DNA from 4 places in the Variovorax sp. NFACC27 genome. Region 2 is predicted to be linked to each of the others. Evidence: predicted binding sites of a transcription regulator. Region 2 holds the regulator's gene; each other region holds the start of a gene.
The links. Region 2 encodes sigma-54, which starts transcription at its own class of promoters, with help from an activator protein. Its sites were predicted from a motif close to TGGCANGNAANCTGCTTT; they were not measured.

Region 1 (5,396 bases), 340 kb from region 2:
CCAGCCCCAGCGGCGACGGGATGAGCGCGAGAAAGCTGCCGACCTGGGCGAGCGGCACGGCCCACACCTCGAGCGCGATGGCGGCACCGCCTTCGTCTGCTCCGACGGCCACGCGCCGCAGCCCGGGCTTGGGAGGCACCGTGCCCGGCAATGCATGCAGCCGGTAGAAGGGCGAAGTCGTTGTGGCGCGCAGCAGCGTCGCGCCGCGCTCGGTGAGCTGGCCGTTGAGCGGCATGCCCGAGAGATGCGCGCCGACCACTGCGATGGGCAGCAGGCCGGTGCCCGGCGCGGCGAGCCCCGGAATGGCGCGCGGCGCGGGCAGCGGCTGGCCGGTCGCGCCCTGCGCGAGGCCGGTCGCGTGGTGATAGCGCTGGCCCAGTTCGGCCAGTGCGAGATCGCTGCCGCAGGGGCCGATCAGCGTGATGCCGAAAGGCAGGCCGTCCGCGCGCAGGCTGCTGGGCACAGAGAGCGCGGCGTAGTCGAGCAGGTTGACGAAGTTGGTGTACGCGCCGAGGTTGCGGTTGAGCACGACCGGGTCGGCGCGCATCTGCTCGCGGGTGTAGTGCGTGGGCGCGGTGGGCACGAGCAGCACGTCGATGTCGCGCCACATCGGCTCGACCTTCTGCGCGATGGCGCGCAGCCGCGCCTGGGCCTCGAACACGTCGGCGGCGTCGTATTGGCGCCCGCTCTCGAGGATGCCGCGCACGGGCTCGATCACGTCGTCGGCGTGCGCGTCGAAGAATTCGCGCACCGCGGCGTAGCGCTCGGCGACCAGCGCGCTTTCGTAGAGCATCCCGGCGGCTTCGGCGAGCGGCGCGTAGGCGATGGTGACGGGCGTGCCGCCCATGGCGAGCAGCCGCGCGACCGCTTCGCCGAATGCCTGTTCGGCGGCGGCGTCGCCGAAGAAGCTCAGCCTGTCGGGCACGCCGAAGCGGAAGCGCGCGGGCAGCGGTTCACGGCGCAGGTCGATGTCGCGCGAGTACGGGTCGCGCACGTCGTGGCCGGCGGCGGCGAGCAGCACGTCGACCGCGGTGGCGACGGTGCGCGCGAAGATGGAGACGCAGTCGGCGCTCTGCGCCGCGGGCACCACGCCGAAGGCGCTCAGCAGGCCGCGCGAGGGCTTGAGACCGACGATGTTGTTGAGCCCGGCCGGCACGCGGCCCGAGCCGGCGGTGTCGGTGCCGAACGCGAAGTCGACCTCGCCGCTCGCCACCACGTAGGCCGAGCCCGAACTGGAGCCGCCCGACACGTAGCGCGCGTCGAAGGCGTTGGGCACCTCCCCATACGGAGAACGGGTGCCGTTCAGGCCGCAGGCGAACTGGTCGAGGTTGGTCTTGCCGGCCAGCAATGCACCGGCTTCGAGCAGGCGCTGCACCACGGCCGCATGCGCCACGGGCAGGCGCTCGAAAGCCGGACAGGCGGCCGTGGTGGGCACGCCGGCCACGTCGATGTTGTCCTTGACCGCGAAGCGCAGCCCGGCGAGCGGCAGGGCGAAATCCAGCGCCCCCGCAGCCTGCGCGTGCGCCACGGGCGAGGCGAACCTGGCAATCCAGGCCGCTTCGGGCGATCCGCTCTTCGGGTTTTCTTCATGCACCATCTTCAGGCATCCAAACATGTACACATGTTGTGATGCAAGCGGCGTGCCAGTGACCGCCGGCGCGATGCGACTCACGCGCGGCGCGCGTCAGTCAGAAAAACAGAATGGGGAGTGGAGTTTTCGCGAAACACCGCGGAACCGGCTTTGCCGGGCCGCAGGTGTTGCCCCCGGTAGAGGGAAGGCGTGCGCGACACGAAGTGCGCGCAGCCTGGGGGCGAGCTATTTCTTTGCTTCGCGGTACAGCTTCTCGACCTTCGGCAGGTTCGACTCGAGCTTCGCGATGCGGTCAGGTCCGCTGGGGTGCGTCGAGAGGAAGCTCAGGCCGCCCTGGTTCTTCGAAGCCGTGGCCATCTTCTTCCACAGCGACACCGACGCCTGCGGGTCGTAGCCCGCGCGCGCCGCCAGTTCGAGCCCCACGAGGTCGGCCTCGGACTCGTCGCTGCGACTGAACTTGAGCGTGATGAGCTGCGTGCCGGCACGCGCGGCCAGGTCGCCCACCTGCCCCCATCCGAGCAGTTGCGCGCCGATGGAGAGCGCCGCGCCGGTGCCCGCGCTCTTGGCCATGCGGGCGCGTGCGTGTTCGCGCAGCGCGTGGGCCATCTCGTGGCCCATCACCATCGCGACCTCGTCGTCGGTGAGCTTGAGCTGGTCGAGGATGCCGGTGAAGAAGGCGATCTTGCCGCCGGGCATGCAGAAGGCATTGATCTGCTTGCTGCCGATGAGGTTGACCTCCCACTTCCAGTCGCGGGCGCGCGAATTCCACGGCGTGGCGAAAGGAACGAGGCGCCTGGCGATGGTGCGCAGGCGCTGCAGCTGCGGATTGCTTTCGCCCGCCAGCGCCCCCTTGGCGCGCGCCTGCTCGAGCAGCTGGCCGTACTGCTGCACGCCGGCCGCCTCGATCTGCTCGACCGGCACGATGTTGCGCGCCACCGAAGGCTTGCCCACCTCGACCTGCGCCAGCGCCGGCTTCGCGAGGACCGCGCCGGCGGCGGCCAGCAGGAAGGCCCGCCGGGGATTCCAGGCGGAAGCTGCGGAAGGAGCCGCAAGGGCGAAAACGGGGCGATCGCATCGTGTGCACATAGGAGCGGGATGATAGGAACAAATGAAGACAAGAAGGCGGGAAGCCCGGGGCCTTGCTCATGGACAATCCGGGGCACATGTCCGCCTCGCCCGCAGAAACCCCCACGCCCCCCTCACCGCCCTGGCGCGACGCGCTGAAGGTCTACCTGGAACCCGCCACCCTGCGCATGCTGGCGCTGGGCTTCTCGGCGGGGCTGCCGCTGCTGCTGGTGCTGGGCACGCTGAGCTTCCGGCTGCGCGAAGCGGGCATCGACCGCACCACCATCGGCTACCTGAGCTGGGTCGGGCTGGCCTACGGCTTCAAGTGGGTCTGGGCGCCGCTGGTCGACCGGCTGCCGCTGCCGCCGCTGACCACGCTGCTGGGCCGCCGCCGCGGCTGGCTGCTGCTGGCGCAGTGCATGGTCATCGCCGGGCTGGCGGGCATGGCGGTCAACGACCCGCGCCACGGGCTCACGCCAATGATCTGGTGCGCGCTGCTCGTGGCCTTCGGCTCTGCCACGCAGGACATTGCGCTTGACGCCTTCCGCATCGAATCGGCCGAGCCCCGCAAGCAAGCGGCACTGGCTGCGGCCTACCAGACTGGATATCGACTAGCGATGATCTGGGCCGGCGCCGGGGTTTTGTGGGTAGCCAATGTCGCCGAAGGCCCCGTAGTCGATTCGGTCGCTGCCAACTGCCAAGCCGTGACCGGTGCTGTCGCTGGTGCTATCACCCAGGCGACAACCGCGGCCAATACCTATGCCCAGGGCGCTTGGCGCACCGCGTATCTGGTGATGGCAGGCTCGATGGCTATCGGCGTGTTGACGGTGCTGCTCTCGCCGGAGCCGGCGCGGCGCGAAATGCCCAAGGCCCGAGGCGTTGCTGATTGGCTACGTAGCGCGCTGGTCGAGCCCTTCGCCGATTTCATTCGCCGCTACCGCTGGCATGCAGCCTTGATCTTGGCATTGATCGCCGTTTATCGGATCAGCGACGTGGTGATGGGCATCATGGCGAATCCCTTCTATGTCGATATGTGTTTCACCAAGAACGAAGTAGCCACGATCAGCAAGTCTTTCGGCGTAGCCATGACGCTGGTGGGAGCCTTCGTGGGCGGCGTTCTATCGATGCGCCTGGGTGTAATGCGGGTGTTGATGCTTGGCGCAGTGCTCAGTGCCGCGAGCAACCTGCTCTACGCTTGGCTGGCGACTCGTGGGCACGACACCACTGCGCTGATCGCGGTGGTCTCGGCCGACAACCTGGCCGGCGGCATCGCCTCGGCGGCCTTCATCGCCTACCTGTCGAGCCTCACGAATATCAGCTACTCGGCCACGCAGTACGCCCTGTTCAGCTCGCTGATGCTGCTGCTGCCGAAGTTCCTGGCCGGCTATTCGGGCGCCTTCGTCGACGCCTACGGCTACAGCAGCTTCTTCGTCGGCACCGCGCTGCTGGGCGCGCCGGTGCTGGTGCTGGTGGCGCTGGCCTCGCGGCTGACGACCACAAGCCCCCAGGGCCGTCAATAGGGGTCTACAGGGCCTGCGCCTTATAGGAAACGGCCGACGCTGCACGGGCCGCGCAACTGGTAGGCTGTACCGGTATACATTCGTTTCTTTCAATATCCTTTCTCCGCCGCGCCCTTTCAGGTTTTCCTTTCCGCGCGCCCATCGTCTGCCTGACCGACAGCCCAACACCTCCAAGATCGTGCCGTCCCGAATTTCTCCTCTTCAAATAAGTGCCTACACGGCCACCTGCGCCGTCGGTGTCGGCAAGGAAGCGCTGGCCGACGCTCTGGCGCAGTCGCGCAGCGGGCTGCGCGCCAACGACTTCGGCGACGCGCCGCTGCCCACCTGGATCGGCCGTGTCGAAGGGGTCGAGGACGTCCGGCTGCCCGAGCCGCTCGCGCAATGGGACTGCCGCAACAACCGGCTCGCCTGGATGGGCCTGCAGGCCGACGGCTTCGTCGAGGCGGTGGCCGCGGCGCGCGAGAAGTACGGCGCATCGCGCATCGCGCTGGTGCTGGGCACCTCCACCGCCAGCATCGGCGAGACCGAGCTGGCCTACACCCGGCTCGATGCACAGGGCATGTTCCCGCCCGAGCAGCGCCGCGCCGCGGTGCACACGCCGCATTCGCTGGCCATGTTCGCGCAGCAGCTGCTGGGCATCAGCGGCCCGAGCGAGACCATCTCCACCGCCTGCTCGTCGAGCGCCAAGGTGTTCGCCTCGGCGGAGCGGCTCATTCGCCTGGGCCTGGCCGACGCGGCCGTGGTCGGCGGGGCCGACACGCTGTGCGGCAGCGTGCTGTTCGGCTTCAACTCGCTCGAACTGGTGTCGAGCGAGCCGTGCCGGCCCTTCGACGCCGCACGCAAGGGCATCAGCCTGGGCGAGGCAGCGGGCTTCGCGCTGGTCGAGCGCGTGCAGACGGGCACCGATGCCGCGCCGCTGCACCTGCTGGGCTACGGCGAGGCCAGCGACGCGCACCACATGTCGACGCCGCACCCCGAGGGCCTGGGCGCCGAGCGCGCGCTCGACGAGGCACTGGCGCGCGCGGGCCTCGCCCCCGAGGCCATCGACTACATCAACATGCACGGCACCGCGAGCCAGAAGAACGACGAGGTCGAAGGCGCGCTGGTGGCGCGCCGCTTCCCGGCACGCACGCACGCCAGCTCGACCAAGGGCTTCATGGGCCACACGCTGGGCGCGGCGGGCATCGTCGAGGCCGTCATCAGCCTGCTGGCCATCGAGC
Region 2 (5,396 bases):
AGCACGACCACCGCGTCGGCCGCGCCGAGCAGCGGCAGCAACGCCGGCAGCAGCTCCGGCCCCGATCCGTTCATGTACTTCGTGCAGGCCGGCGCCTTCCGCACCACCGAGGACGCCGAGGCGCAGCGCGCCAAGCTGTCGCTGATGGGCGTCGAGGCCAAGGTCACCGAGCGCGAGCAGGCGGGCCGCACCGTCTACCGCGTGCGTGCCGGCCCCTTCAACAAGAAGGACGACGCCGACCGCCTGAAGGAGCGGCTCGACGGCGGCGGCATGGATTCGGCGCTGGTCCGCGTGCAGCGCTGACCGGACGTCATCCGGCCGGCAACCGACACGAATAGCCCCTAAGCTTCGCAGCGCGGCGTTTGCCGCCACCATCCACAGCCTCGGGCGCGCCGGATGCGGGGGAACTCCCCGCCGCGCGCCGGCTCAGTCTGCCGTAATAACTGGAGAGCTCTTTCAATGAAACGTCGTGACTTTTCGCTGGCCGCCACTTCGCTCGGACTGCTGTCCCTGGCCGCCAACCCGGCACACGCCCAGGCGCGCGTGCCCAAGGCCGGCTCCGAGTACCTGGTGCTCGACAAGCGGGTGCCGGTCGACGCGCCCGCCGGCAAGATCGAGGTGGTCGAGTTCTTCTCGTACAACTGCCCGCACTGCAACGACTTCGAGCCGTCGCTGGAAGCCTGGATCAAGACGGTGCCGAAGGAAGTCGCCTTCCGCCGCATCCCCGTTCCCTTCGTGGGCAACGACGTCGAGGCCAAGCAGCGCCTGTACTACACGCTCGAAGCCATGGGCAAGGTCGACGAATACCAGCCGAAGGTGTTCAACGCGATCCACGCCCAGCGCCAGAACGTGAACGGCGACGCCAACATCATTGCCTGGGCCACTGCCAACGGCCTGGATGCCGCCAAGTTCAAGGAAACCTTCACCTCCTTCGGCGTGGCCAGCAAGGCCAAGCGCGCCTCGCAGCTGACCGACGCCTACAAGGTGGCCGGCGTGCCCGCGATGGCCGTGGCAGGCCGCTGGTACGTGGACGGCGAGACCGCCGGCAACATGACCAAAGTACTTCAGGTCGTGAACTATTTGATCGGCGAAGCAAAGAAGGGCTGAGCCCTTGGATTCACGCTGTTTCTGGTAGCAAACCAGAGCGAAAGTCAAGCCCGCCTAGGCGGGCTTTTTCATCTGTGCGTGCGGGGCAGAAGCACTCAGACGCATACAATGCCGAGCAAGTTTCGTGCCTCTATGACATTGCACTCTTACCCCACCATCCCCTTCCTTCGTCGCGTCAGCCGGCTGGCTGCCGGCGCGCTGTTGCTGGCCGGCTTCGCCTCGGGTGCCCTGGCCGAGACCGCCGACCGCTCCAAGCCGATGAACATCGAGTCGGACGCGATGCGCTACGACGACCTGAAGCAGACCAGCGTGTTCACCGGCAACGTTTTGGTGACAAAGGGCACGATCATCATCCGCGGCGCGCGGCTGGACGTGCGCCAGGACGCCGAGGGCTACCAGTACGGCGTGGTCACGGCGGCACCCGGCAAGCGGGCCTACTACAAGCAGAAGCGCAACGCGCCCGACGAGTGGATCGAGGGCGAGTCGGAAGTGATCGAGTACGACAGCCGCGCCGACAACGTCAAGTTCATCCGCAACGCCACCATGCGCCGGCTGCTGGGCGCCACGCCGAACGACGAGAGCCAGGGCGCGCTGATCGTCTACGACCAGAGCAACGACACCTACACCGTCAACGGTTCCACCGTGCCGCCGAACACCGCCGTCAACGCCTCGGCTCCGGGCGGGCGCGTCAGGACCATCCTGACCCCCAAGGCCGCCACAGCCCCTGCGGCCGGCGCCTCGGCCCCGGCCGCCGGCGCGAAGGCGCCGCCGCCGGCACCCACCCCGGCACCCGGCAAGGGCCTGCGCCAGAGCACCACGCTCGGCAGTGACCAGGGAGATACCCGCAAGTGATCGAATCCGCAGGAACGCAGGACGTCAACGGCGCCCCGGGCAGCCGCCTGGTCGCGCGCGGCCTGAAGAAGAGCTACGGCAGCCGCACGGTCGTGAAGGACGTCTCGCTCGACGTGCAGAAGGGCGAAGTCGTCGGGCTGCTCGGCCCCAACGGCGCCGGCAAGACCACGTCGTTCTACATGATCGTGGGTCTGGTGCGCGCCGATGCCGGCGACATCGCCATCGACGGCGAGCCCATCGCCCACATGCCGATCCACCGCCGCGCCCGCATGGGCCTGAGCTACCTGCCGCAGGAAGCCTCGATCTTCCGCAAGCTCACGGTCGAGGAGAACGTGCGCGCCGTGCTCGAGTTGCAGATGGAGCCCGACGCGAACGGCAAGATGGCCCCGCTGTCGAAGCCGCACATCGAGGAGCGCCTGTCCGAGCTGCTGGCCGACCTGCGCGTCGACCACCTGCGCGATTCGCCCGCGCTCGCGCTGTCGGGCGGCGAGCGCCGCCGCGTCGAGATCGCGCGCGCCCTGGCCACGCAGCCGCGCTTCATCCTGCTGGACGAGCCCTTCGCCGGTATCGACCCGATCGCGGTGATCGAGATCCAGCGGATCATCAGCTTCCTGAAGGAGCGCGGCATCGGCGTGCTCATCACCGATCACAACGTGCGCGAGACGCTGGGCATCTGCGATCACGCCTTCATCATCAGCGACGGGCATGTGCTGGCACAAGGCACGCCTTCGGAGATCGTCGACAACGCCGAGGTACGCAGGGTGTACCTGGGCGAGCACTTCCGCATGTAAGGCGCGGGGGCGGTTTCCACCATGAAGCAAGGGCTGTCCCTTCGCGTTTCGCAGCATCTGGCGCTGACGCCACAGCTGCAGCAGTCGATCAGGCTGCTTCAACTCTCCACGCTCGAACTGAGCCAGGAGGTGGAGCAGATGCTCGACGAGAACCCGTTCCTCGAGCGCACCGCGGAAGAAGCGGCGCGCGAGGAATTCGGGCTCGACACGGCCGATGCCCCGGTTCCGCGCGATGAAGGCGGTGACGGTGGTGAAGGCGGGGACGGCGAGGGCGACTTCGCTTCGCCGGCCGCCAGCAGCGCATCCACTGCTTCCACCGAAACCGTCACCAGCACGGCCGACACCGACGGCCCCGCCGCCGACATCTCCGAGCGCGAGCCCGACTGGGAAGGCGACGGCACCGTCGACATGGCGCCCGACGACAGCGAATGGGGCAGCGACGCGCCCGCGCGCCAGAACAACCTGGGCGACGACGAGCGCGCCGACGCCACCGAGCTCGCGCGCAGCCAGGAGTCGCTGCAGTCCTTCCTGCATCGCCAGGCGCTGAGCCTGCGCCTCGACGAGAACGACAGCGCCGCGCTGCGCTTCCTGATCGAGTCGCTCAACGACGACGGCTACCTCGAAGACTCGCTGCCCGCCCTGGCCTCGGGCCTGGCCGGCGACGACAACGACCAGTTCGACGACCTGGTGCACCACTTCCAGGTGGCGCTCGGCCTGCTCCAGAGCCTGGAGCCCGCCGGCGTCGGCGCGCGCGACCTCGGCGAATGCCTGAGCATCCAGCTGCGCGCCATGGCCAGCGAGGACGAGACCGAGGAAGAGGAGCAGGTCCGCAAGACCGCCATCGCCATCTGCAAGCAGCCGATGGAGCTGCTCGCGCGCCGCGACTTCAAGCGCCTGGCCACGCTCACCCGCAGCAACGAGGACCTGGTGCGCTCGGCGCTGCAGATCATCGCGCGGCTGGAGCCCAAGCCGGGCCGCAGCTTCGTCGACGTCGAGCGCAACATCATCATTCCCGACGTGATCGTCACCAAGACCGGGCGCGGCACGAACGTGAAGTTCCGCGTCATGCTCAACCCCGAGGTGATGCCGCGCCTGCGCGTGCACGACATCTACGCCGGCGCGCTCAAGTCGCACAAGGGCGAGGGCAGCCAGGCGCTGTCGCAGCGGCTGCAGGAGGCGCGCTGGTTCATCAAGAACATCCAGCAGCGCTTCGACACCATCCTGCGCGTGAGCAACGCCATCGTCGAGCGGCAGAAGAGCTACTTCGTGCACGGCGAGCTCGCGATGCGCCCGCTGGTGCTGCGCGAGATCGCCGACGAGCTGGGCCTGCACGAATCGACCATCTCGCGCGTGACCACCGCCAAGTACATGGCCACGCCCTTCGGCACGGTCGAGCTCAAGTACTTCTTCGGCTCGGCGCTGGGCACCGAGACCGGCGGCAATGCGTCGAGCACCGCGGTGCGCGCGCTCATCAAGCAGTTCGTCGGCTCCGAGAGCGTGAAGAAGCCGCTGTCGGACAGCCAGATCTCCGAGATGCTGAAGGAACAGGGCATCGAGTGCGCGCGCCGCACCGTCGCCAAGTACCGCGAAGCGCTTCGCATCGCGCCCGCCAACCTGCGCAAAGCCCTGTAGAAAGACACCGTCGATGAGCCGGGGCCTGATGTCGCGCTGTGGGCATTGGGTCTTCGCCATGGTGGCGGTGGTGCTGTTCGCAGGCTGCGCCACGCTGCCCGACGAGGCGCCGCGCACGCCCACCAGGGCCATGGCCGTCTCGGCCGACACTGCCCTCGGCAAGATCGCGCTGGCTTCCCAGCCCGACCCCGACCTGAGCGGCTTCCGCCTGATGCCCGGCGGCGATTTCGCCTTCGACACCCGCATCCAGCTGGCCCGCCGCGCGCAGCGCACGCTCGACGTGCAGTACTACCAGATCGAGAACGACGAGACCGGCCGCTACCTGCTGCGCACCCTGCGCGACGCCGCCCTGCGCGGCGTGCGCGTGCGGCTGCTGATGGACGACCTCTACACCTCCGGCGAAGACGAGTTGCTGCTCGGCCTCGCCGCCACGCCCAACGTGGAGCTGCGGCTGTTCAACCCGTTCCCGGCCGGCCGCGGCAGCCTGCTGAAGCGCTTCACCGCCTCGCTCTTCGACTTCAGCCGCGTCAACCGCCGCATGCACAACAAGCTGTTCATCGCCGACGGCGCGATGGCGGTCGCGGGCGGGCGCAACATCGGCAACCAGTACTTCAGGCGCACCGCGGGCGAGAACTTCATCGACCTCGATACCTTCGTCACAGGCGCGCTCATCCCCCGGCTGGGCAGTCTCTTCGACCAGTACTGGAACAGTGTCTACGTGCGGCCGATCCAGTCGGTGGCGAGCAGTGCCTTGTCGCGCGAGGAGCTGCAGCAACGCTTCGAGCTCGCCACCGGCCCCGACACCACGCCGCCGCCGCCGAGGCCCGCGCCCAACGACCTGCTCGGCTACAGCCCGATGGCGGAAGACCTGGACGCCGGCAAGCTCGGCCTGATCTGGACCACCGCCGAGGCATACGCCGATTCGCCCGAGCGCGTGATCGGCAAGACCGCTTCCTACGGCGGCGTGCCGCTGCTCGACGTGGACAGCGTGCGCTACAACGTGGTCGAGCAGAT
Region 3 (5,396 bases), 280 kb from region 2:
CGTGCGTCGATTCGATGAAGGGACCGCCCAGCAGGATGAACAGGAAGGACGGCAGGAAGGTGAAGAAGCTCACCACCGTCGCCGCCACCGCGCCCGCGACGAACAGCGAGTGGGCGCCGAACAGCGCCTGGTTCCAGCCGCCGACGAAGCCCACGAAGGACACAACCATGATGAGCGGCCCCGGCGTGGTCTCGCCCAGCGCGAGGCCGTCGATCATCTGCGTGGCGCCCAGCCAGCCGTAATGGTCGACCGCGCCCTGGAACACGTAGGGCAGCACCGCATACGCGCCGCCGAAGGTCATCAGCGCGGCCTTGGTGAAGAACCAGCCCATCTGCGTGAGCGTGCCGTGCCAGCCGTACAGCGCGACGAGCGCGCCCATGGCGCCCAGCCACAGCGCGAGGAACACGCCCAGCACGCGCCAGAAGCGGCCCCAGCCGAAGCGCGCGTGCGCGGGCGTCGGCGTGTCGTCGTCGATGAGCGCCGGGCCGATGGCCGCAGCCCCCGCCGCGCCATGCCCGCCGCCTCCGGGCGCGAAGCGCTGCGGCGCCACCCGGCTGCCGAAATAGCCAATGGCCGCCGCCGCGAGCACGATCAGCGGAAACGGCACCTGCAGCGCGAAGATCGCCACGAAGGCCGCCGCGGCGATCGCCCAGAGCCACGCGTTCTTCAGCACCCGCGAGCCGATGCGCCAGGCCGCGAACAGCACGATGGCCGTCACCGCCGGCTTCACGCCGTACAGCAGCCCGGCCACCGCCGGCACCTGCCCGTAGGCCATGTAGACCCACGACAGCGCGATCAGGATGAAGAGCGAGGGCAGCACGAACAGCACGCCCGCCGCGATGCCGCCCCAGGTGCGGTGCATGAGCCAGCCGATGTAGGTGGCGAGCTGCTGGGCCTCGGGGCCGGGCAGCAGCATGCAGTAGTTGAGGGCGTGCAGGAAGCGCTTTTCCGAGATCCAGCGCCGACGCTCCACCAGCTCCTGGTGCATCAGCGCGATCTGCCCGGCCGGCCCGCCGAAGCTGATGAAGCCCAGCTTGAGCCAGTAGCCGAAGGCCTGCCAGAAGCTGACGGGGACGGGCGGCTCGGCTGGGTCTTCGGTGGGCGGCATCGGGCAACTTTCGGGGTTCGCTATTTCAGGAATGCGTCGTAGGCGGTCTTCAGTATCAGCGCGCTCACCACCACGATGAACACCACCCGCACGAAGCCCGCGCCGTGCTTCAGCGCAACCCTCGTGCCCAGCACGCTGCCGGCCACGTTGGCCACCGCCATCACCAGCCCGTAGTGCCACCAGACGTGACCCTTGGCCGCCAGCAGGATCAGCGCGGCGGCATTGGTCAGGGTGTTGATGATCTTGGCCGAGGCCGAGGCGTTGAGGAAGTCGTAGCCCATCCAGCGCACGAAGAGGAACACCAGGAAGCTCCCCGCGCCCGGCCCGAAGAAGCCGTCGTACAGGCCGATCGACAGGCCGATGGTGCAGGCGGCCAGCGTCTCGGCCCGGCCCGAGAAGCGCGGCGCGTGCATGCGGCCCATGTCCTTGCGCGCCAGCGTGTACAGCAGCACGCCCAGCAGGATCAGCGGCAGCGCCTTGCGCAGGAAGTCGCCCGGGAACATGGTGACGCCCCAGGCGCCCAGCATCGAGCCGGCGAAACCGAGCAGCGCGGCCGGCCAGAGCGCGCCCCAACGCATCTGCACCCGCTGGCTGAACTGGGCAGCGGCGGCGGCCGTGCCCCAGATGGACGCACTCTTGTTGGTGCCCAGCAGGGTCGCGGGCGGTGCGCCCGGAAAAACGGCGAACAGCGCGGGCACCAGGATCAGCCCGCCCCCGCCCACGATCGAATCGACAAAACCCGCGAGCGCAGAGGCGCCCGTCACCACCAGCATTTCCATAGGGGCTGGATTGTCTCACCCCGGTGCTATCGAAAAAGTAGCTGAAGAAGCCTGCGCCCCGTGCCTTTCGCGCAAATAAAAAAGGCGCCGACCAGCGGCGCCTTCCAAAGTCGAACAGGCATCTCGTACGGAGCCTTTGAAGATTTTTCTTGTTGCTTGGGGGGATTGTCTCCTCGGACCCTCGGCACACGAGCAGGGCCCGTTCGCGAGTGCGCAGACTTTATGGGCACGCACCGCCTCAGTGCATTGGGAATTACCCGCTTTGCCTTACCGAAGAAGTCCGATTTGCAAACCAAAGTGTTTCTGATAGTTAACGACGTGGCACGACTTGTGCACGGGGCGCCTGAGTCCATCACTTGAAGAAGAAAAGCGACCATGGCCCTGGCACCGCAAGCCTCCATCAACGCGGCAGACACCGCATGGATGATGACCTCGACCGCGCTGGTGCTGCTGATGACGCTGCCCGGCATCGCTCTCTTCTACGCGGGCATGGTGCGCCGCAAGAACGTGCTGGCCACCATGGCGGCGGTGGTGGCGATCGCCGCGACGGTCTCGCTGACCTGGTTCGCGGTGGGCTATTCGCTGGCCTTCACCGAGGGCTGGCCCTGGCTCGGCGGCTCCGGGCGCTTCTGGTTCTCGGGCTTCGAATACCTCAAGGCGGCCGGGCAGCTGGCGGTGAGCCACGTGGCGCCCAACGTGCCCGAGACGGTCTACGCGATGTTCCAGCTGACCTTCGCGATCATCACCACGGCCCTCGTTCTCGGCGCCTTCGTCGAGCGCATGCGCTTCTCGGCGATCCTGTGGTTCGCGCTGCTGTGGAGCGTGCTGGTGTACGCGCCCATCGCCCATTGGGTGTGGGAGCCGGGCGGCTGGCTCGCGCAGATGGGCGCTCTCGACTTCGCGGGCGGCTCGGTGGTGCACGTCAACGCGGGCATCGCGGGGTTGGTGTGCGCCTACGCGCTCGGCTCGCGCAAGGGCTACGGCCGCGAGGCCTTCGAACCCTACAACCTGGCATTCACAATGACCGGCGCGGGCCTGCTGTGGGTGGGCTGGTTCGGCTTCAATGCCGGCTCGGCGGTGGCGGCCGACGGCCGCGCGGGGCTGGCGATGCTGGTCACGCACATCGCGGCCGCCGCCGGCGCCCTGAGCTGGATGCTCGGCGAATGGATCGTGCGGCGCAGCCCTTCGCTGCTGGGCCTGTGCTCGGGGCTGGTCGCGGGGCTGGTGGCCATCACGCCGGCCGCCGGCTTCGTCACGCCGCCGGCCGCGCTGGCCATCGGCACCATCGCCGGGCTGGCCTGCTACTGGGGCGCCACCGGCCTGAAGCACCTGCTGGGCGCGGACGACTCGCTCGACGTGTTCGGCGTGCACGGCATCGGCGGCATCGTGGGCGCGCTGCTGACGGGCGTGTTCGCCGACCCGCGCGTCTCGGGCGCCACCGGCGACGCGCTGACGCAGGCGATCGCGGTCGGCAGCGTGGCCATCTTCAGCGCCGCGGGAACGGCGGTGGTGCTGTTCCTGGTGCACGTCATCGTCGGATTGCGCGTCGATGCCGACAGCGAGGTGCTGGGCCTCGATCTTGCACAGCACAGGGAACATCTCGGGAGCAGTTGACCCACCGACGGAGGAACCATGCCATCCATGTCCGAAAGCGAACGCATCGCCCTCGCCGCCCGCCTTCACGTGGCGCTGCGGCGAAAGCACGGCCGCGTGACCGACACCGAATGGATGGCGACCAACGCCGAGTACGCCGCCGAGATCGTGCGCATGACCCGCGCGCACGCGGCCGACACCAAGGACGAGGAGCTCTACCTGCTCGCAACGCGGTTGGAGCAGGCGATGGAGCCGCTGGCGCGCGCCGCCCGGCTGGCGGCGCGGCAGCCCGACGGCCAGCCGCCCACGCCCCCGCCGCGCTACGTCGGCGGGCTGCGCTGAAGCGGGCCGGCTCAGCCGGCGGCGAGCGCCGCCTTGCGAATCGACTGCAGCGTGCTGGCGGGCGTGATCGCCTCCGGGTCCAGCAGGCAATGCAGGATCGCCGGCTTGCCGCTCGCCCTCGCACGGGCCAGCGCGGGGCCGAATTCCTCAGTGCTCGTCACGCGCTCGCCGTGGCCGCCGAACACCTCGGCGTAGCCCCTGAAGTCGGGGTTCTTCAGTTGCGTGGCACTGATGCGGCCCGGGTAGTGCCGTTCCTGGTGCATGCGGATCGTGCCGTACATGGCGTTGTCCAGCAGCACCACGATGATTGGCAGGCCGTACTGCACGGCGGTCGCGAACTCCTGACCGTGCATCATGAAGTCGCCGTCGCCCGCGAACACCACCACCTCGCGCTGCGGCCAGAGGCGCTTGGCACCGACGCCGGCCGGCAGGCCGTAGCCCATCGAGCCGCTGGTGGGCGCGAGCTGGCTGGCATACGAACGAAACGGCCAGAAGCGGTGCACCCAGGTGGCGAAGTTGCCCGCGCCGTTGCAGAAGATGGTGTCGGCCGGCAGCACCTCGCGCAGGTGCTTCATGACCTCGCCCATCTGCAGCGGGCCCGGAATGCGGATGGGCGACGGGTCGCTCCAGCGCAGGAAGTCTTCGCGGGCAGTCTTCGTTTCCGCCTGCCATGCAGCCACCTGCGCGGGCCGCAGCGTGGCAACGGCCTCGGCGAAAGCCTGCGGCGTGGCGTGGATGCCCAGCGCCGGGCGATACAGCCTGCCGAGCTCGCCGGCATCGGCATGCACATGCACCAGCGCCTGCTTCGGCTGCGGAATGGACAGCAGCTCGTAGCCCTGCGAAGGCACTTCCGACAGGCGCCCGCCCACCAGCAGCACCAGGTCGGCATTGCGGATGCGCTCCAGCATGCGCGGATTGGCGCCGAGCCCCAGGTCGCCCGCATAGCTCGGGTGATCGGCCGACAGCAGCATCTGCCGGCGGAACGAGCAGTACACGGGCAGCGAGAACGCCGCCGCGAAGTCCGCGAACTGCCGCGATGCCTTCTCCGACCAGCGGCTGCCACCCAGGATGACCACCGGCCGCTGCGCCTGCGACAGCCGCTGCTGCAGCTCGGCGATCTGCGCCGCGCCGGGATGGGTCTCGGTGACGGCGTAAGGCTGCGCGTCGGCCACCGTCGCGGCCTCGGTCAGCATGTCTTCCGGCAGCGCGATCACCACCGGCCCGGGGCGGCCCGAGGTCGCGACGTGAAAGGCGCGCGACACCAGCTCGGGCACGCGCGCCGGGTCGTCGATCTGCACCACCCACTTGGCCATGGTGCCGAACACCGCGCCGTAGTCCAGCTCCTGGAAGGCCTCGCGACCCAGCGCGTCGCGCGCGACCTGGCCGACGAACAGCAGCAGCGGCGTCGAGTCCTGGTGCGCGATGTGCACGCCGGCCGACGCATTGGTGGCGCCCGGCCCGCGCGTGACGAAGCACACGCCCGGCTTGCCGGTGAGCTTGCCCTGCGCCTCGGCCATCATCGTCGCGCCGCCTTCCTGGCGGCACACGGTCACTTCGATGGAGGCGTCGTGCAG
Region 4 (5,396 bases), 1.7 Mb from region 2:
GCCTCGACGACCACTGGGCGCCCTGGTGGAAGGCGAGGGCGGCCGAGGGCAACGAGTTCGGCTCGCACACCTACGACCACTCCTACTGGCGCGCCGACGTGAAGGGCTCGCCGCCCAGCTTCCGCATCAAGCCCTCGGCCGGCCCGCAGAACGGCAAGGAATCGACCTGGAGCGCGGCCGAGTACTGTGCCAACATCAAGAAGGCCTCCGACCGGCTGGCGGCAGTCACCGGCAAGAAGCCGTTGCCGCTGTACCGCGCGCCGGGCGGCAAGACCTCGCCCGCGCTGCTGGCCGCCGCCGAGGGCTGCGGCTACAAGTACGTGGGCTGGGCACCCGCCGGTTTCCTCGGCGACGAGCTGCCGAGCGAGAAATTCAGCAACGCGAAGCTGCTGACGCAGGCCCTGGACACCATCCGCCCCGGCGACATCCTGCTCGCGCACCTGGGCATCTGGTCGCGCAAGGATCCGTGGGCGCCGGCCAACCTCGAGCCGCTGATCGTCGGCCTGAAGGCCAAGGGCTTCTGCTTCCGCACGCTGCGCCAGCACCCTGACTTCAAGGCCTGGATCGCCTCCCACCCCTGAACGACGAGTTTCCTGATCGTGATCGACTGGCTGACAGACGCCTTTTCCGCCATGCAGGGCTGGTTCTTCGAGACCGCCGTGCAGCCGCTGGTCTACGCCGTGGGCCTGGGTGGCTGGACCGAGGACGCCTTCGACGCCACCGGCTGGCTGCTGGTGGGCGTCATCCAGATCCTGGTGCTGATCGCGGTGATCGGCCCGCTGCAGCGTTGGCGCTCGGTGGAGCCAGTGGTCGACCGCCACGCGATCCGCATCGACGTGCTCTACACGCTGATCCACCGGCTGGGGCTGTTCCGGCTGGCGCTCTTCTTCACGCTGCAGCCCTTCTTCGATGACGCCTTGGGGGCGCTGCGCACGGCGGGGTGGGGCACCTTCCACCTCGACGAGGTGTGGCCCGGCGTGACCGACATCGCGTGGGTGGCCTTCGCCATCTACCTCGTGGTGCTCGACTTCGTCGGCTACTGGATCCATCGCGGCCAGCACCAGTTCAACTGGTGGTGGGGCCTGCATTCGCTGCACCACTCGCAGCGCCAGATGACCATGTGGAGCGACGACCGCAACCACCTGCTCGACGACATCGTCCACGACACGCTGATCGTCATCGTGGCGCAGCTCATCGGCGTGGCGCCGGGGCAGTTCATCGCCTTCGTTGCCTTCACCCAGCTCAGCGAGAGCCTGCAGCACGCCAACCTGCGGCTGAGCTTCGGCGCCATCGGCGAGCGGCTGTGGATCAGCCCGCGCTTCCACCGGCTGCACCACAGCATCGGGCTGGGGCATGAATCGAACGGGCGCAGCACGCTCGGCGGCCACAACTTCGGCGTGCTGCTGCCCTGGTGGGACATGCTGTTCCGCACCGCCAACTTCGAGGACCGCTACGACCCGACCGGCATCCGCGACCAGGTCGAGCCCGGCGCCGACGGCCGCGTGCGCGAGTACGGCCGGGGCTTCTGGGCCCAGCAGTGGCTCGGGCTGAAGCGAATGGTCGGTCGCGGCTGAGGGGCTCCGGGCCCTGAGCGGCCCGCCCGAGGCGTTATCCTCGCTGCTTCATGCGCCTGCTCCTCGACTCCTTCTGGCGCGCGGTCGCCTACTGCATGCTGCCGCGCGTGATCGTGCTGTCGCTGCTTCCGCTGGGGCTGATGATCGTGCTGGCCTCGCTGCTCGGCTACTTCTACTGGGACGCCGCGGTGAACTGGACGCGCGGCGCGCTCGACGCCTGGCCGCTGCTGTCGAGCTTCTGGGCCTGGATCGGCCGTCTCTTCTCGGGCGACGTCACCTCGGCGCTGGCCGCGCTGGTCGTGGTGTTCGCCGCCACGCCGGTGATCGTGGTGGTCTGCCTGTTGATCGTGGCCGGCTTGATGGCACCCGCCCTGACCAAGCTGGTGGGCGTGCGGCGCTTTCCGGCGCTCGAGCAGAAGAAGGGCGCCTCGTTCTTCGGCAGCGTCGCGCGCTCGCTGGGCGCCACCGTCCTGGCGCTGATCGCCCTCGTCGTTTCCATGCCGCTGTGGCTCATTCCGCCGCTGGTGCTGATATTGCCGCCGCTGATCTGGGGCTGGCTCACCTACCGCGTGATGAGCTTCGACGCGCTGGCCGAGCACGCCAGCCCCGAGGAGCGCGCCGCGCTGCTGCGCGCGCACCGGCTTCCGCTGCTGTGCATCGGCGTGCTGTGCGGCTACCTGGGCGCCGCGCCCAGCATCGTCTGGGCCTCGGGCCTGCTGTTCGCCGCCGCATTCTTCGTGCTGGTGCCGATCGCCATCTGGATCTACACGCTGGTTTTCGCCTTCTCGGCCCTGTGGTTCGCTCACTACTGCCTCGATGCGCTCGCGCAGCTTCGCGCCCAGCGCGCGGCGGCCGAAGCACCGGCTGCCGGCGGCGGCACGCCGGCCATCGAGGCCGACGAAGCCAGCAAGGCCGCTCTTTCCCAATGGGGTTCTCCATGACACGCGCATTCGGTCTCATCGTCGTCGGCGACGAGATCCTTTCCGGCAAGCGTGCCGACAAGCACATGGCCAAGGTCATCGAACTGCTTGCCGCGCGCGGCCTTCAACTGAGCTGGGCCGAGTACGTGGGCGACGAGCCCGAACGCATCACCGCCGCGCTCGAGCGGGCCTTCGCCTCTGGCGACATCGTCTTCTCGACCGGCGGCATCGGCGCCACGCCCGACGACCACACCCGCCAATGCGCCGCGAAGGCGCTGGGCGTGCCGCTGGCGCTGCACCCCGAGGCCGAGTTGCTGATCCGCGAGCGCATGCAGGACACGGCGCGCGAGCAGGGCCTGCCCTACGAGCCCGACCGGGCCGACAACGTGCATCGGCTCAACATGGGCGTGTTCCCGCAGGGCGCCACGCTCATCTACAACCCGTACAACAAGATCCCGGGCTTCAGCGTCGGCGACGTGCACTTCGTGCCGGGCTTCCCCGTCATGGCCTGGCCGATGATCGAATCCGTGCTCGACGGCCGCTATGCCGGCCTGTTCGCCAGCAAGACCGTCGCCGAGAAATCCGTGATCGTTTTCGGTGCCATGGAGGCCACGCTGACGCCGCTCATGCAGGCCATCGAGGCCACCCACGCCGGAATCAAGGTGTTCAGCCTGCCCAGTGTCGACCATCCGACTTACGGCCGGCACATCGAACTGGGCGTCAAGGGCGATGCCGAGCGGCTCGATGCCGCATATGCTCAGCTGATCGAAGGCCTGCACACTTTTGACGCCAAGCTCGGCCCCGAATTGGTGCGATAAAAATCAATGCACCAAAATAGTGAATTTCCGCCTTCATTTGGGTTCTGCGGCGGCCATCGAAGCCTCATCCGGTGAGGCGACAATGGCACAGAAACTGCATCCCACGTCCCTGTATTCCTAACCACCATCCAACTCAGGAGAAACTGATGGCAAAGACCGTCGCCGATGTACTCAAGCTCGTCAAGGAAAACGAGGTCAAGTTCGTCGACTTCCGCTTCACCGATACCCGCGGCAAAGAGCAGCACGTGACCGTGCCGGTCTCGGCTTTCGATGAAGACAAATTCACCTCGGGCCACGCATTCGACGGCTCGTCCATCGCCGGCTGGAAGGGGATCGAAGCTTCGGACATGCAACTCATGCCCGACCCGAACACCGCCAACATCGATCCCTTCTTCGAAGAAACGACGCTGATCCTGACCTGCGACGTGATCGACCCCGCCGACGGCAAGGCCTACGAGCGCGATCCGCGTTCGCTCGCCAAGCGCGCCGAGGCCTACATGAAGGCATCGGGCCTGGGCGACACCGCCTACTTCGGTCCGGAACCCGAATTCTTCGTGTTCGACGGCGTGCGCTGGAAGAACGACATGTCGGGCTGCTTCGTGAAGATCGAATCCGAAGAAGCCTCGTGGAACACCGACAAGGAATTCGAACACGGCAACACCGGCCACCGTCCCGCGGTCAAGGGCGGCTACTTCCCGGTTCCCCCGGTCGACAGCTTCCAGGACATGCGCTCGGAAATGTGCCTGGTGCTCGAATCGCTGGGCATCCCGGTCGAAGTTCACCACCATGAAGTGGCCAACGCCGGCCAGATGGAACTCGGCACCAAGTTCAGCACGCTGGTCCAGCGCGCCGACTGGGTCCAGCTGCAGAAGTACGTGATCCACAACGTGGCCCACGCCTACGGCAAGACCGCCACCTTCATGCCCAAGCCCATCGTCGGCGACAACGGCTCCGGCATGCACGTGCACCAGTCGGTCTGGAAGGACGGCAAGAACCTGTTCGCCGGCGACGGCTATGCAGGCCTCTCGGACTTCGCCCTGCACTACATCGGCGGCATCATCAAGCACGCCCGTGCCCTGAACGCCATCACGAACCCCGGCACCAACAGCTACAAGCGCCTGGTCCCCGGCTTCGAAGCCCCGGTGAAGCTGGCCTACTCGGCCAAGAACCGCTCGGCATCGATCCGCATCCCGTTCGTGGCCAACCCGAAGGGCCGCCGCGTCGAAGCGCGCTTCCCCGATCCGCTGATGAACCCGTACCTGGGCTTCGCCGCGCTGCTGATGGCCGGTCTCGACGGCGTGGAAAACAAGATCCACCCGGGCGAAGCCGCCAGCAAGGACCTGTACCACCTGCCGCCGGAAGAAGACGCACTGATCCCGACCGTCTGCCACAGCCTCGACCAGGCCCTGGAATACCTGGACAAGGACCGTGCGTTCCTGACCAAGGGCGGCGTGTTCACCGATGCCTACATCGACGCGTACATCGAACTGAAGATGCAGGAAGTCACGCGCTTCCGCATGGCGACGCACCCCGTCGAGTTCGACATGTATTACTCCCTGTAATTGGCTCGCCCCCAGGCTGCGCGCACTTCGTGTCGCTACGCCAACCCCCTTCCGGGGGCGATACCTGCGGCCCGGCGGAGCCGGTTCCGCGGTATCTCCCGAAGGGGGCAGTGATTGGGGATGTAAGCCTGATGGGTTATGGAAGGACGGCCTGGCCGTCCTTTTTCTTTGGGGTGGAACATCTGGTCACTTTTACCGTCGAATTGCACGAAAATGCCCCTTTGTCGCCGCTCTCCACCGATACACATGAAGACAGCTTCCCTCATCTTTCTGGCCGGTTCACTGATCGCGCTGCCGGCGCTCGCGCAGGAGCGTGTCTGGCGTTGCGGCAACGAGTACACCAACAACGCCACCATCGCGCAGCAGAAGGGCTGCAAGATCATGGAAGGCGGCAACGTCACGGTCGTGCAGGGCACGCGGGCGTCGGGCGGCGGTTCCGCTTCTTCCTCGTCGTCGGGCGGTTCGTCCGCGGCGCGTTCGCCGGCAGGCAGCCCGCGCGTGGAAGGCGTCGACCAGCGTGCC

Region 1: the regulator sigma-54 is predicted to act here: its motif matches at 1,629-1,646, upstream of atzF (allophanate hydrolase).
Region 3: the regulator sigma-54 is predicted to act here: its motif matches at 2,207-2,224, upstream of ABL840_RS02385 (ammonium transporter).
Region 4: the regulator sigma-54 is predicted to act here: its motif matches at 3,396-3,413, upstream of glnA (type I glutamate--ammonia ligase).

Annotation. Positions count from the first base shown of each region.
Region 1 covers NZ_CP157613.1:443,972-449,367, reverse strand. The annotation lists gene atzF (allophanate hydrolase) at 1-1,597, opposite strand, end outside; gene ABL840_RS02095 (M48 family metallopeptidase) at 1,817-2,677, opposite strand; gene ABL840_RS02090 (AmpG family muropeptide MFS transporter) at 2,737-4,176, shown strand; gene ABL840_RS02085 (beta-ketoacyl-[acyl-carrier-protein] synthase family protein) at 4,355-5,396, shown strand, end outside.
Region 2 covers NZ_CP157613.1:784,984-790,379, forward strand. The annotation lists gene ABL840_RS03600 (SPOR domain-containing protein) at 1-303, shown strand, start outside; gene ABL840_RS03605 (thiol:disulfide interchange protein DsbA/DsbL) at 460-1,107, shown strand; gene lptA (lipopolysaccharide transport periplasmic protein LptA) at 1,240-1,959, shown strand; gene lptB (LPS export ABC transporter ATP-binding protein) at 1,956-2,750, shown strand; gene rpoN (RNA polymerase factor sigma-54) at 2,772-4,382, shown strand; gene ABL840_RS03625 (phospholipase D family protein) at 4,396-5,396, shown strand, end outside.
Region 3 covers NZ_CP157613.1:504,881-510,276, reverse strand. The annotation lists gene chrA (chromate efflux transporter) at 1-1,108, opposite strand, end outside; gene ABL840_RS02390 (sulfite exporter TauE/SafE family protein) at 1,129-1,887, opposite strand; gene ABL840_RS02385 (ammonium transporter) at 2,263-3,501, shown strand; gene ABL840_RS02380 (hypothetical protein) at 3,520-3,822, shown strand; gene ABL840_RS02375 (thiamine pyrophosphate-binding protein) at 3,834-5,396, opposite strand, start outside.
Region 4 covers NZ_CP157613.1:2,451,935-2,457,330, forward strand. The annotation lists gene ABL840_RS11485 (polysaccharide deacetylase family protein) at 1-581, shown strand, start outside; gene ABL840_RS11490 (sterol desaturase family protein) at 600-1,574, shown strand; gene ABL840_RS11495 (EI24 domain-containing protein) at 1,625-2,515, shown strand; gene ABL840_RS11500 (competence/damage-inducible protein A) at 2,512-3,312, shown strand; gene glnA (type I glutamate--ammonia ligase) at 3,459-4,874, shown strand; gene ABL840_RS11510 (hypothetical protein) at 5,121-5,396, shown strand, end outside.